3 regions of the Brevibacillus sp. B_LB10_24 genome follow, and region 2 is predicted to be linked to each of the others. Evidence: riboswitches for the same ligand, from Rfam matches in the RefSeq annotation. Region 2 holds a riboswitch; each other region holds the start of a gene.
What was found. Region 2 has a riboswitch for cobalamin ahead of nrdI (class Ib ribonucleoside-diphosphate reductase assembly flavoprotein NrdI). Riboswitches for the same ligand answer to the same signal wherever they lie in the genome.
Positions count from the first base shown of each region.

Region 1: it holds a riboswitch for cobalamin, as region 2 does, so the genes downstream of both, ACI7RC_RS10290 (FecCD family ABC transporter permease) here and nrdI (class Ib ribonucleoside-diphosphate reductase assembly flavoprotein NrdI) in region 2, are expected to answer to the same signal.
Region 3: it holds a riboswitch for cobalamin, as region 2 does, so the genes downstream of both, ACI7RC_RS07160 (ABC transporter substrate-binding protein) here and nrdI (class Ib ribonucleoside-diphosphate reductase assembly flavoprotein NrdI) in region 2, are expected to answer to the same signal.

Region 1 covers NZ_JBJQOQ010000008.1:155,604-159,813, reverse strand. Annotated here, with positions in the region: gene ACI7RC_RS10295 (ABC transporter ATP-binding protein) at 1-514, opposite strand, end outside; gene ACI7RC_RS10290 (FecCD family ABC transporter permease) at 511-1,554, opposite strand; cobalamin riboswitch at 1,796-1,989, opposite strand; gene ACI7RC_RS10285 (hypothetical protein) at 2,187-2,603, shown strand; gene ACI7RC_RS10280 (hypothetical protein) at 2,710-3,018, opposite strand; gene ACI7RC_RS10275 (methyl-accepting chemotaxis protein) at 3,155-4,210, opposite strand, start outside.
Region 2 covers NZ_JBJQOQ010000009.1:18,075-22,284, reverse strand. Annotated here, with positions in the region: gene ACI7RC_RS10520 (aspartate aminotransferase family protein) at 1-155, shown strand, start outside; gene nhaC (Na+/H+ antiporter NhaC) at 205-1,647, shown strand; gene ACI7RC_RS10510 (hypothetical protein) at 1,726-1,971, opposite strand; cobalamin riboswitch at 2,063-2,260, shown strand; gene nrdI (class Ib ribonucleoside-diphosphate reductase assembly flavoprotein NrdI) at 2,421-2,780, shown strand; gene nrdE (class 1b ribonucleoside-diphosphate reductase subunit alpha) at 2,767-4,210, shown strand, end outside.
Region 3 covers NZ_JBJQOQ010000005.1:95,097-99,306, forward strand. Annotated here, with positions in the region: gene ACI7RC_RS07155 (FecCD family ABC transporter permease) at 1-583, opposite strand, end outside; gene ACI7RC_RS07160 (ABC transporter substrate-binding protein) at 585-1,559, opposite strand; cobalamin riboswitch at 1,732-1,942, opposite strand; gene ACI7RC_RS07165 (MBL fold metallo-hydrolase) at 2,030-2,977, opposite strand; gene ACI7RC_RS07170 (enoyl-CoA hydratase/isomerase family protein) at 2,990-3,814, opposite strand; gene ACI7RC_RS07175 (CaiB/BaiF CoA transferase family protein) at 3,837-4,210, opposite strand, start outside.

The DNA.
Region 1 (4,210 bases), on a different contig from region 2:
GGATGTCCAGATGGTTCGTCGGCTCGTCCAGTACGATCACCTGCGCCTGCTGAGCCAGCGCCCTGGCGATCAGCACCCGCTGCTTTTCACCTCCGGACAAACTCATAAAGCTGCGCTCCGCGTACTCCAGCATGCCGACGCGCTGCAGGGCCATGTCCACAATCTCTTCATCCAATGAGGTATCCGGCTCGAACAAGCGTTTATGCGGAGTCCGCCCCATCAGCACCATTTCCCATACCGAAAAATCAAACATCTGCGTCGTCTCCTGACTGACGACTGCCATCCGCTGTGCAATGCAGCGCGAAGCCAATCGGCTTAGCTCCTGGTTATCCAAACTGACCATTCCGGCATCCGGCTCCAGGATTCGGCAGATCATTTTCAACAGCGTGGATTTTCCGCTCCCGTTCGGCCCGATGATGCCGACAAATTGCCCCGAGGCGGCATGCAGGGATATATCCTGGACAATAGGCGTTTGCATCAGCGAAAACGAAGCGTGTTCCACTGTCACGTTCATTTGCTTCCCCCTCCGAAGGTATATGTACTCCGGCGCAGCAGCCAGATAAAAAACGGCCCGCCGCACAGTGCGGTAACCACACCGATCGGCACTTCCTGGGGGGCCAATACCAGGCGGGCGAGAACATCTGCCCAAATAGCGGTAATCGCCCCCAGCCCGGCGCATACCGGGAGGACCCGCCGATGGTCAGAGCCGACCAAAAACCGGGCAATATGCGGCATCATCATGCCGATAAACCCGATGCAGCCGCTCACGGCGACGATGACCCCGGTAAGCAGCGAAACGACGAGAATAAGCGTTTTTCGAAACGCATCCATGTTGATGCCAAGTGTTTTCGCCGTTTCGTCGCCCATCAAGACGGCATTCAAGGCGCGGTATTGAAACAGCAAAAACGCGGTACCGGCCAGCACAGCCAAACCGGGGATCGTCAAGTACTCCCACTTGGCGCCAGAGAAACTGCCCATCATCCAAAACATCGCGTCCCGGATGCCCTGTTCTTTCGGAGCCAGCATGATAATAAAGTTGGTTACGGCAGATAAAACCATTGAGACGGCAATGCCTGCCAAGAGCAGTCGAGAAGTATTGATGCTTCCCCGTACCTGGGCGACCAAGTAAACGGCGATCATAGAAACGAGAGCACCGAAAAAGGCACCGAAAGTCAACGCGTACTGCCCGAAATACGGAAGTACCCCGAAGATGATAACCAATGTGGCGGCAGCAGACGAACCGGAAGAGACGCCGAGGATGTACGGGTCGGCGAGCGAATTGCGCAGCAGGGATTGCATGACCGCCCCGGCCACGCCAAGCCCTGCTCCCACCACAGCCCCAAGCAGCACACGGGGGAAGCGGATATCCCAAATGATGTGCTCCTGCGCCTTCGTCCAATCCCGTTCGATTGCTTGTCCAATCCCGGGCAGATGGGACAGGGGGATTTTCCACACCGTCTCAGGGGCAATCTTGATCGGGCCGAGCATGACGGCCAGCGTCACGGATAGCAAAAACATCCCGAACAGCAGCCACAGGACGCCCCTTAGCCCCATCCGGCCGTTTACAAGGGCCGGGCGGGCATTTCCGCTTGCCCGTACGATTCCTTTTGAAGATAGCTGGGGTATCAGGTTTCTCAATTTTTTGCTCCTTTCTGCAATTCTCGCTTGCCTACATACGAAAAAACCCCATCTCGGCAGATGGGGTTACGGGTCCGGATCTTATGAGAAAAACAACAAACTGCGGCAAACAATCGTTGCTTCTTTCCGTACACCTCTCCTTTCCGCGAAGGCATTGCTGGTGTGAGCATGCTAGGTAGGTCTCCTGGCTCCCGGATCGTCGCGCTCTTTCGCCTTCCCCGACGTTGTGGCATCGAGTGGCCTGTATGAAAAGAGAACTCCCCGGATACAGTGGCGGGACCGCTCGGGACTTTCACCCGATTCCCTGTTACCCCTTGTTCCCACAAGGGCACCTGGCTGCATCCTATGAAATTGTAGGTTGGTGCCTGCATTCCTTTTATCTTACCCTAAAGTTTGGAAGATTGCTACCTGTGCGTCCAGCAATAGGCAGTCGGAAATTAGGAATATGCAAATCCTTCCAAATGTTTTACTATAAGGGTATGGGAAATGTTGGAATTCAGATGTCAACGGATGCAAGGATTCGCAGAACCTTCCGAGGGGGGATTGACTTGATGGGGAGCAAATACGTCACGGTCCTTTTGGCTTCTGTCCTTTCCGTTTCCATCATCGGGATTCAGTCTAAGGAGCCTGTCTTTGTCTTTATCTACGGCGCTGTGGTGGCAAGCGTATTCATGATTGTTTCTTTGCCCGTCTCATTAGTGGCTGACCTGTTAGCTATGAATATAAGGTATCTCGGCCCTGTTTATTCGGGAATGCTGCAGATTCTGCTTACATTTGTGGTGCTCTCACCCTTTATCATTGCCTTTACGCTGGCCTTCACGTCTCACCCTGCGGACAATTTTCTAGATTTCCTTCACTATACGCAGCCATTCTGGCGGCTGATCGCGATTAATTCCTCCATGTTCTGGATTTCCGATCTGCTGGTCAAGTTGATGTTCAAGAAATTCCTTCGTCCCGCCGACTGATTCCATTTCTACTCCCCCCGTATTAGGGCAGCCTGCTTCCAATCTTAGAAAATATGATGCGGCCACGGTAAACCGAAGGTTGTCCCGAGACCGCATAAGAATCTACTTACTTGCTAAGTTCTACAATATAACCCAAAAACTTGAAGACTTCATCCGAAGTGGGAGGTGAATCTGTTAACAGCGAATCCAAAAAATCTGCTATATACCGCGCATCTTTATAACTTAGTTTATCAAAATTATCTTTTTCAGCGAAACGTTTAAGACGACTGGCTATCCCATATACGTCTCCATTTTTGCATAGCGCCGCGGAAGCTTCGCATAGGGAAGCATAGGCATCAAAATAATGCAACCCTTCAACCCAACTATAATCATACGTAAATTGCCTGAATTCGCCTGCAACATGAGCTGTGTACATGTTAACGTAACTTTCTATTTTTCTTTCAATGTGCCATAGTTTTGTGTAGGTATTATATATGAAAAGATAATCAAAGAAAATATGAAAAAGATCAATATCGCAACTCCCGCGATGTTTTTCCGTTCCTCCCTATCCGCTACACCTTGAATGTTTCCACGCGCTGCTGCAATTCCTCCGCCAGTTTGGACAGCGCGCCGGCAGACGCAGTGATTTCCTCCATGGAGGCCAGCTGTTCCTGTGTGGCTGCCGAGATGCTCTGGCTGCCTGATGCCGAACCCTCGGCAAGCTGCAGCACGCGCTCAAACGTCTGCACCACTTTTTCCGTTCCTGCCGCCATCTGTTTGGACGCAGCGGATACTTCTTCAATCTGGTTCGTCACTTCCAGGACAGAAGCTTGAATCTGGGCAAAGGATTTCCCCGCCTGATGGACCGCGCCCATCCCGTTCTCCACTTCCTGCCGGCCTCTCTGCATCGATTGGGCGGCCGCCCCGGTTTCAAGCTGAATGGCGCTGATCAAGTCAGCGATTTGCTGAGCCGATGCCGTCGATTGTTCCGCCAGCTTGCGAACCTCGTCGGCCACCACCGAGAACCCGCGTCCGTGTTCGCCTGCTCTCGCCGCCTCGATCGCTGCGTTTAAAGCCAAGAGATTGGTCTGAGCGGAGATGCTGGTGATCACTTCGATGATTTGTCCGATTTCCGTTGAGCGCCCCTGCAGCCCTTCGATAACCCGGGTCAAGTCGCTCATCGTCCGATTGATCGTTTCCATTTGCTCCACCGCCGTCCGGATGGCTTGGTCTCCGTCTGCAGCCTTTCGGGAAGCTTCGGCAGCGACGCCAGATACGTGACCGGCGCTCGCCGCGATATGCTGTGCGCTTGTTGACATCTCCTGGATCTCTTTTGCGCTTCCTTCCACTTCCTGGACCTGCTGATCGGAGCCGGCAGCCATTTCCTGTATCGTCAAAGTGATTTGCCCGGCGGCTTTGCTCGTCTGGTCGGAACTGGCCATCAGCTGCTCCGCAGAAGCAGCCACCTGCTGGGCATTTAACGCTACCTGCCTGATCAGCACGCGGAGATTTTCCTTCATCTGCTGGAAGGAGCGGGCCAAATCACCGATTTCATCCCGGCTTTTGATCCGGATGTCGCCGCCTGAAAAATCTCCCTCGGCGATTTTGCCGGCCGCGAGACTCAGAAC
Region 2 (4,210 bases):
AACTGGATCGTTACATGCACTTGTATGCGCTCAATCGCGGGATTTTAATGACGCCGTTTCACAACATGGCCCTCATCTCATCGCAAACCAAGGCGGAGGACGTCGATACGCACACGAAGGTCTTTCGCGAAAGCGTAGAATCGCTGCTCGATTAGTCACGCCAAGGAGAACTGCAAGCGATAACATTCGAAGGGGGTTGATGAGATGGAGGACATTGAACCCAGAAAAGTCCCGCCGGTATGGGTGGGGCTGATCCCGATCGCGTTTATGATCGTATCGCTGTTCGTCGGCATCTTCGTCCTGGAGCTGGACCCGCATATTCCGCTTTTGGCGAGTGCGATCGTCGCGACAATCGTGGGCTTGTGTCTGGGACACTCGTGGAAAGAGATTGAAAAAGGCATGCTGAAAACGATCACCCTGCCGCTGCAGGCGATTCTGATCCTGATGATCATCGGCGCCCTGATCGGCTCCTGGACCGCCGGAGGGATCGTGCCGACCATGATCTACTACGGTTTGGAGGTCTTATCTCCGACGTATTTCCTCGTCGCCGCCTGCGCCATCTGCATGCTGGTATCGGTGGCGTCGGGGAATGCCTGGACCTCGGCTGGAACCATCGGGATCGCGATTATGGGCATGGCCGAAGGATTGGGGATTCCGATCGCCCTGGCCGCCGGTGCCGTCGTGTCCGGCTGCTATTTCGGCGACAAGGTGTCTCCCCTGTCGGAAATGACGAACCTGGCTGCGGGCGTCACCGGGATCGACCTGTTTGAACATATCAAGCATCTGATGTTTACGACCGTTCCGGCGATTACCATCGCGCTGATCCTGTACACGATTATCGGATTTACGTTGGACCATGCAAGCGACAATGCCGAGCAAGTGATGATCCTGCAAGGGCAGCTGCGCGAACTTTTTGTCATCAGCCCGTGGATTTTGCTCGTTCCTCTGACGGTCATCGTCATGCTGGTGTTTAAAATGCCTGCGATTCCCGGCTTGGTGATCGGAACGGTACTCGGCACGATCTGTACTGCGGTCGTGCAGGGCGCTTCCCTGAAGGAGGCCTTAAATACCCTGTACTACGGACATACCGCTGAGACGGGAATTGAAATGATCGACAGCCTGTTAAACAACGGCGGCATTGAATCGATGTTTTGGACGATCGCCCTGATCATGATTGCCATGGCTTACGGAGGAATCCTGGAAACGACGCGAATCCTGGAATCCATCGTCAACGCCATCCTAAAGCGTGTCAGGTCGACCGGCAGCCTGATCGCCACGACCGTCGGGACGAGTGTCACGACCAATTTCCTCGCATGCGATGCCTACCTGGCGATCATTTTTCCCGCCCGCATGTACGCATCCGAATACAAAAAACGGGGACTGCAGCTGAAAAACCTCTCCCGAACGGTCGAAGACGGCGGCTCCGTCACCTCACCGCTGTTCCCCTGGAACACCTGCGGAGCATTCATGTTCGCCACCCTAGGAGTCCACGCTTTCACGTACGCGCCATTTGCCTTTTTCAGCATCCTCAGCCCCATCATCGCAATCATCTACGGCTTTCTCGGGATCAAAATCGCGTACGAACCGAAAGCAAACCCCGCCGACTCCGCCACAATCACCCCGGCGGTCCAGGTGGAATCTACGTAACAATATCTCAAGCGCCGCTTATCTCCCACATCTGCCAACGGGAGTAAGCGGCGTCTTTACGCATCTATAACACTAAGGCTACGAGACGGAAGAAAAAAATGGAGCGAGCGCAGGCCTTGGCACGCCTACCCAGTCGTAACGGAAAAAAGCGGCACACGCTTGTCGACCAAATCCTACGTTGAAATACCTACAGTCCTTTTTGGTCGACGTGCCGCTTTTTGTAGTGGAGACGGCCACCCCCAGCTTCCCCGCTGGCGTGCCGCGAACGAGCGAGCCCATTTTTTTCTTCCGGACCACAATGTTCACCAAAGCCAAAGAACGCATCATCTCTCTCCCAAAGTGCAATCCTCCCCTCCAAACAGCGTGCCAAGTATTGACACCCTCAACATCTTGTTGTAAGGTAAATAAAGTCATCTACATATTGATACGGACAGGTGTCTTGCCAACAATATTTGGCAGAGACTTAAAAAGGGAAGCACGGTGCGATTCCGGCGCGGTCCCGCCACTGTAATAGGGAAGTTCCGTTCCAAGGTGCCACTGATCGCCGCGATCGGGAAGGCGGACGGAGCGATGACCCTTGAGCCAGGAGACCTGCCTGTTCGTCTGCACTCTGGTACCTACGGGAGATAGGGAAGGGTTCGCGCAGCTGGCCTGCAAGCCGTAGGCCCGTGCATCCTGTGGATTTTTACGCGCATCCGACCTCCTGCTAGTCGTCGGATGCGCTTTGCTTTTTCTGCAACAAACAGCAGTACATAAGGGAAGGATTGAGGGACATGCTGGTCGCCTATGATTCGAAGACGGGAAACGTGCGAAGATTTGTAACCAAGGCAAATGTGCGAAGCGTGCAAATCGACGCCAAAATGACGCTGGAAGAGCCGTTCGTACTCATTACCTATACGACGGGATTTGGCCAGGTGCCGGAGACGGTAAAAGCTTTTTTGCAGCGAAATCACGCCATGCTGCGGGGAGTTTCGGCCAGCGGGAACCGCAACTGGGGCGGAAATTTTGCCAAGAGCGCGGATGCGATAGCCGATCAGTACAAGGTTCCGGTTATTTCCAAATTCGAACTGTCGGGGACCAGTCGCGATGTGGAGTATTTTGTGAAAGAGGTGGCAGGGATTGCGGCACATTGAACTGAACAACCAATTGATGCAGCGTGGCAGTGACGGATTTTTCCAATTGGACAAAGATCGGGAAGCGGTCGAAGTATTCATGGAGGAAGTCCGCGCGAACACGATGCAGTTTGACAGCGTCAAAGCGAGAATGGACTACATGATCGACCATCAGTACTACGAAAATGTATACGAGCGGTACACCCCGGAGCAGGTGGAAGAGATCTTCCGCACCGTTCACAGCTACGGGTTCCAGTTTTCCTCCTACATGGCGGCGTCGAAGTTTTACAAAGACTACGCGCTGAAGACAGATGACAAGTCGATGTACCTGGAACAGTACCCCGACCGGGTGGCGATCGTCGCTCTTTCGCTCGGAGAGGGAGATTTTGAGCGGGCCAAACGTCTGGCTCAAGCGATGATCGAACAGCGCCTCCAGCCGGCTACGCCAACGTTTCTCAACGCCGGGAAAAGCCGCCGGGGAGAGATGGTATCGTGCTTTCTGCTGGAGATGGACGATTCGCTCAACTCGATCAATTACATATTAGGCACCTGCATGCAGCTCTCCAAAATCGGCGGCGGCGTCGCCGTCAACCTCTCCAAACTGCGCGGCCGCGGCGAGCCGATCAAAGGGGTGGAAGGCGCGGCGAAGGGGATTATGCCGGTCCTCAAGCTGATGGAGGACGCGTTTTCCTACGCCGACCAGATGGGGCAGCGGAAGGGATCAGGGGCGGCCTATTACAACATCTTCGGTTGGGACGTCATCGAGTTTTTGGACAGCAAAAAAATCAACGCCGACGAAAAATCGCGGATCAAGACGCTGTCGATCGGCCTGATCGTGCCGGACAAGTTTTACCAGCTGGCGGCGCAGGACAAGCCGCTCACCGTGTTTGCGCCTTACTCTGTCTACCGGGAATACGGACAGCACCTGGACGACCTTGACCTCGACCAGATGTACGATGAACTGCTGGCCAACGAGCGGGTCAAGAAGAAAACCGTGATGAGCGCCCGCGAGATGCTGACCAAGATCGCGATGATCCAGCTGGAATCGGGCTACCCGTACATCATGAACAAGTCGAACGCCAACAAGGCACACGCCTTGAAAGAGATCGGGTCGATCAAGATGTCCAACCTCTGCACGGAAATCTTTCAACTGCAGGAGACCTCGACGATCAACGATTACGGACTGGAAGACATCATCCGCCGCGACATCAGCTGCAACCTGGCCTCGCTCAACATCGCCAATGTGATGGAGCAAAAGAAGCTGCGGGAGTCGGTGCACGAAGGCATCGAGGCATTGACGGCAGTGAGCGACACGACCCGGATCGAAAACGCGCCGGGGGTGCAAAAAGCCAATCGCGAGCTGCACTCCGTCGGACTTGGCGCGATGAATCTGAACGGCTACCTGGCGAAGCAGAAGATCGCCTACGAGAGCGAGGAAGCCAAAGATTTTG
Region 3 (4,210 bases), on a different contig from region 2:
TTCCCATCAGCCAAAACAAAATCTCATTGACCACGTTGTTTGACAGCGAAACCATGAAGGAGACGAGCGATCCGAGAAATGCCTGCAGCACGACCCCGGACAGGATCAGCGTCTCCACCCTCATCTTTCCTTGCGAGCTCGCCAGTGAAAAAACGACGAACAGCGTCACCGAACCGGTCACAAACGCGGCGATCGGAACCGTCCACTGGCCGAGGATGGCCTGCAGCCCGAACAGGATGAGGAACGCCGCTCCTACGGATGCCCCGGAAGCAACGCCAAGCGTGTAAGGGTCAGCCAGCGGATTGCGCAGCACGCCTTGAAATCCGCAGCCCGCCAAGGCGAGCGAAGCGCCGACCAGGATCGCCAGGACGACGCGCGACAGCCTCACCTGTGTAATGATCATCTCTTCCGCTGTCGTCCAGGTGGGCTGGATCCACTGATCCGCCAACGGGAGTTGATGCAGGAGGATTTTCCAAACCTGCACCAGCGGCACGCTCGCCGTGCCGACCGAGAGGCTGATACTGGCGGAGAGCAGCAGCAGCACGAGGGCCCCTCCGCCGTACAGGAGAAGTTTTCTCTTCATTTTATTTCACCAGGTCAGGATGGATCGCCTTGGCGATTTCTTTCAGCCCATCGGTCAAACGCGGACCGACGCGGACGACCGGTGATTGCTCAAAAGAGAACATGCGATTGTTCTTCACGGCGTCGATCTGTCCCCAACCGGGACGCTTTTTGATGCCGTCCAGAATCACATCGCCGGCTCCTTCCCCCTCCGGATACAGGATGATTTCAGGATTGGCCTGAATGATGTGCTCGGGATCGATCTCGTACCAACCGCTCTTGTCCCCGCCGACGTTGATCCCGCCGGCTAACGAGATCAGTTCATCCAAAAATTCGCCTTTCCCCACCGTCCAGCCAGGGTTGTACTCGAGATACACTTTCTTTTTCGGCACGTCCTTCACGGCATCGACCACGCTCTGCTTGTCCGCCCGCATTTTTTCCGCCACGTGCTTGGCGTTTTGCTGCAAATTCATGATTTTCCCGACGGTTTCTATTTTTTCGATCACTTGGTCAACCGTTTTCGGGCTGGAAGCGTAGACCTTGATGTCATAAGAGCGCAGCTGCTCGATCGCCTTCTGATTCATGCTGGCGGAAGCGACAACCAGATCGGGCTGCAAGGCGATGACTGCTTCGACATTGGTATTCATATCGCCCACCTTCTCCTTGCTTTTCGCTTCTTCCGGGTAATCGCTGTATTGGTCGACACCTACCACCTTGTCCCCGGCCCCGATCGCAAACAGGATCTCTGTCTCGCTGGGAGCCAGTGTGATCACCCGCTTGGGCTCCTGTTCCAGGGTGATAGACGTATTCGTCCCATCGGTCAATGAAAGCGGATAGGTTGTTTCCGATTCCGGCGCTGTTGTTTCCGGCACAGCTTGCGGGGCAGTGTCAGTGCCGGGTGCCGGTGACTGGTTTGCGGGTGCTGAGCAGCCGAACAAGGTCAGGCTGAGCATCAAACAGATGAACCATAAAACGTTTGCTTGCATAATCTTGCGCATGATTTTCTCTCCCTTTCTCCTCTTCCAACAAGAAAAAGCATTTCTAATCGTGTTAGAAATGCTTTGCTGAACATTCGCCATTGCCTGATCAGATGCTTGGCCGCATACCTATTTCCAAGCGTTGCAAGGGTCGTGCCCGATCTCTAACACCAGCCTAAATCCGCGTAGGTCATCAGTGTCGCTGAAACAGGCAGGTCTCCTGACTTAGAGTCGAGCTTTTGCCGTCTTCCCGGCAGTACCAGTGACATGCTAGCAAAAGCTTACCGATGCGTGTGCCATCGGTGCTCACCACAGTGGCGGGTCCGTGTCGGCTTTTAACCGAACTTCCCAATTAAGCCGAAGCTAAAAATTTAGCGTTCAGCACCTGTTTCCTCCGATATGCGATTGTACAAGTAACTATATCACTCCGGCACCCACTTGTCTATGCCGGCTGGCAGCGGACGCAGCCGACCTTCACGGCGATCCGCCGTCTATTTCACTTGTTTTGACAGGTAATCGGCTAAACCCATGGCGCACACTTCCAAATCGATCTGCAGCACCTGGTAAACCGGATGGTCTTGCGGGACGCTGCGGCCGGTCAGGTGATCCCGCACGCGAGAGAGCAGCGCAGAGGCTATTTCGCCCTCTCCCTTTCCTTGTGCGGAAAGCTGCTTCGCTGTCTCTACGAAGATGGGCAGCCAAATCTTCATCTGACGATAAGCGTCATCGACATCTGTCGTCATTCCGTAGTGGCCAAAGTAGATGCGGTCTACCTGCAGGTCTTTGATCAGATCGATCGAGCGTTCCATCGCTTCCGGCAAAAACTGGTTAGGCGATGTAGAAGGCAGATACAAGGTACAACCTGCGTCTTCCACCTGATGGTAACGTATGCCAAAGGTGTCGCCGGTAAACATGCCGTTGCTCTTCGGATCATAGATGGAAAAGTGATGATTGGCGTGTCCCGGCGTATCGAAAAACTCGAGCGTCCGGTTTGGACCGATCTTCAGCGATTCGCGGTCTGCTTTCACCACGATCCGATCCTCCGCTACCGGAAGGATCGGATCGAACAGACTGTCGAATTTCTCCTTGTACACCGCTCTGGCTCCCTGGATCAGCCGCTCCGGGTTGGCGAGGTGGCGTGCTCCCTTCGGGTGGACAATCACCTGAGCGTCCGGGCACTCCTGCAGCAGCAGTCCCACTCCCCCGGCGTGGTCCAGGTGTATATGCGTCACGATAATGTATCTGATCTCTTCCGGCCGCAGCCCCAGTTCAAGCAGCCCCTTCAAGATGTAAGGAACCGACGGGCTGGCACTCGTCTCGATAATCGTCAGCTCCGGTTCCCGGAGGACATAGGTTCCGGTCCTGCCAGCCAGGCCGAGATCAAACCCGTCAATGAGAAACACATCATTTCCTAGATCAATTGGTTGGTTATCGCTCATCCTTGCCTCACCTCATTCTTCGTCTCTTCGCTCCTGCTCTCCGGTAAATGCCGGCGGCCGCTTTTCCCGAAAGGCCCGGACTCCCTCCAGATAATCTTGCGTAGTGAAGGCCAGTCCCTGTGCCATCGCTTCAGCTTGCAGAACCTGTTCCAACGTCATCTCGCTGCTGCGGTTCAAGATGGACTTGGCCATCCCGATGGCGGCACTGGGACCCTGCGCCAGGGAAGCCGCCATTTCTTCGGCTCTCGGCAAGAGCGCATCTGCCGTCGTCACTTCCAGCACAATCCCGTACGCCTGTGCCTCCCGGGCAGTAATCATCCGGCCGGAGAACATCAGCTCCTTGGCCCGTTGCAGCCCTACCAATCTTGGCAGGAAGAAAATTCCACCGTAATCCGGCACCAATCCTATTTTAGCAAAAACTTGTCCAAATGAAGCATTTTCCGAGGCGATCAGCAAATCACAGGCCAGGGCCAGGTTAAAACCGGCTCCGACTGCATAGCCGTTGACCGCTGCAATGACGGGCTTTTCCAAGGAGACGAGATCGAGCAGCAGCCGATGCGCCTCCTGCATATACCGCCTTGCCTCCGCCCCGCTCGGACTGCTGCCTTGGCTTGCGCCCTGGCCGGGAAATCCCTTGATGTCGCCGCCGGCGCAAAAAGCCGGGCCGCTCCCCGTCACAATCAGGCTGCGAATCCGGGCGTCCGTCCGCACTTCCTCCAGGGAGGCGCGAAATTCGTCTACCAATGCCCGCGACAGGGCGTTTCGGTTGTCGGGGCGGTTGAACGTGATTACCGCTACCCCGCCTTTTCGCTCAAGCAAAACAGATTGACTCTCCATTGTACCCCCTCCATTCGCTGGTTCAGATCATGCCGCGCCTTTTCCAGTCTGTCATCTGTTCCGAGGCGACAGACAAGACAGATCGAAAAACTTCTTCGGTATGTTCACCTGCTGCGGGCGGCGGTGCAAAAGCCATGCCGGACGTGCTCCGCCCCGGATCATAGCCGCCCGCAGAGGTATCCGTCTGAATCAAATCCCCCCATCGCTGTGTGTGCCGTACAAACGCCAAGACTTTTGCCTGCACGTGAGGATGCTGTATGACTTCGCCGATTTCCAGCACGGGAGTCAGGCAGCAATCCACTTTGTGGGAAAACTGCGACCACTCTGCCTGCGTACGGCTTTGAAACAGCTCCTTTACCTGCAAATACACGGGATTCTCTGAAGTCGCCCGGCTCA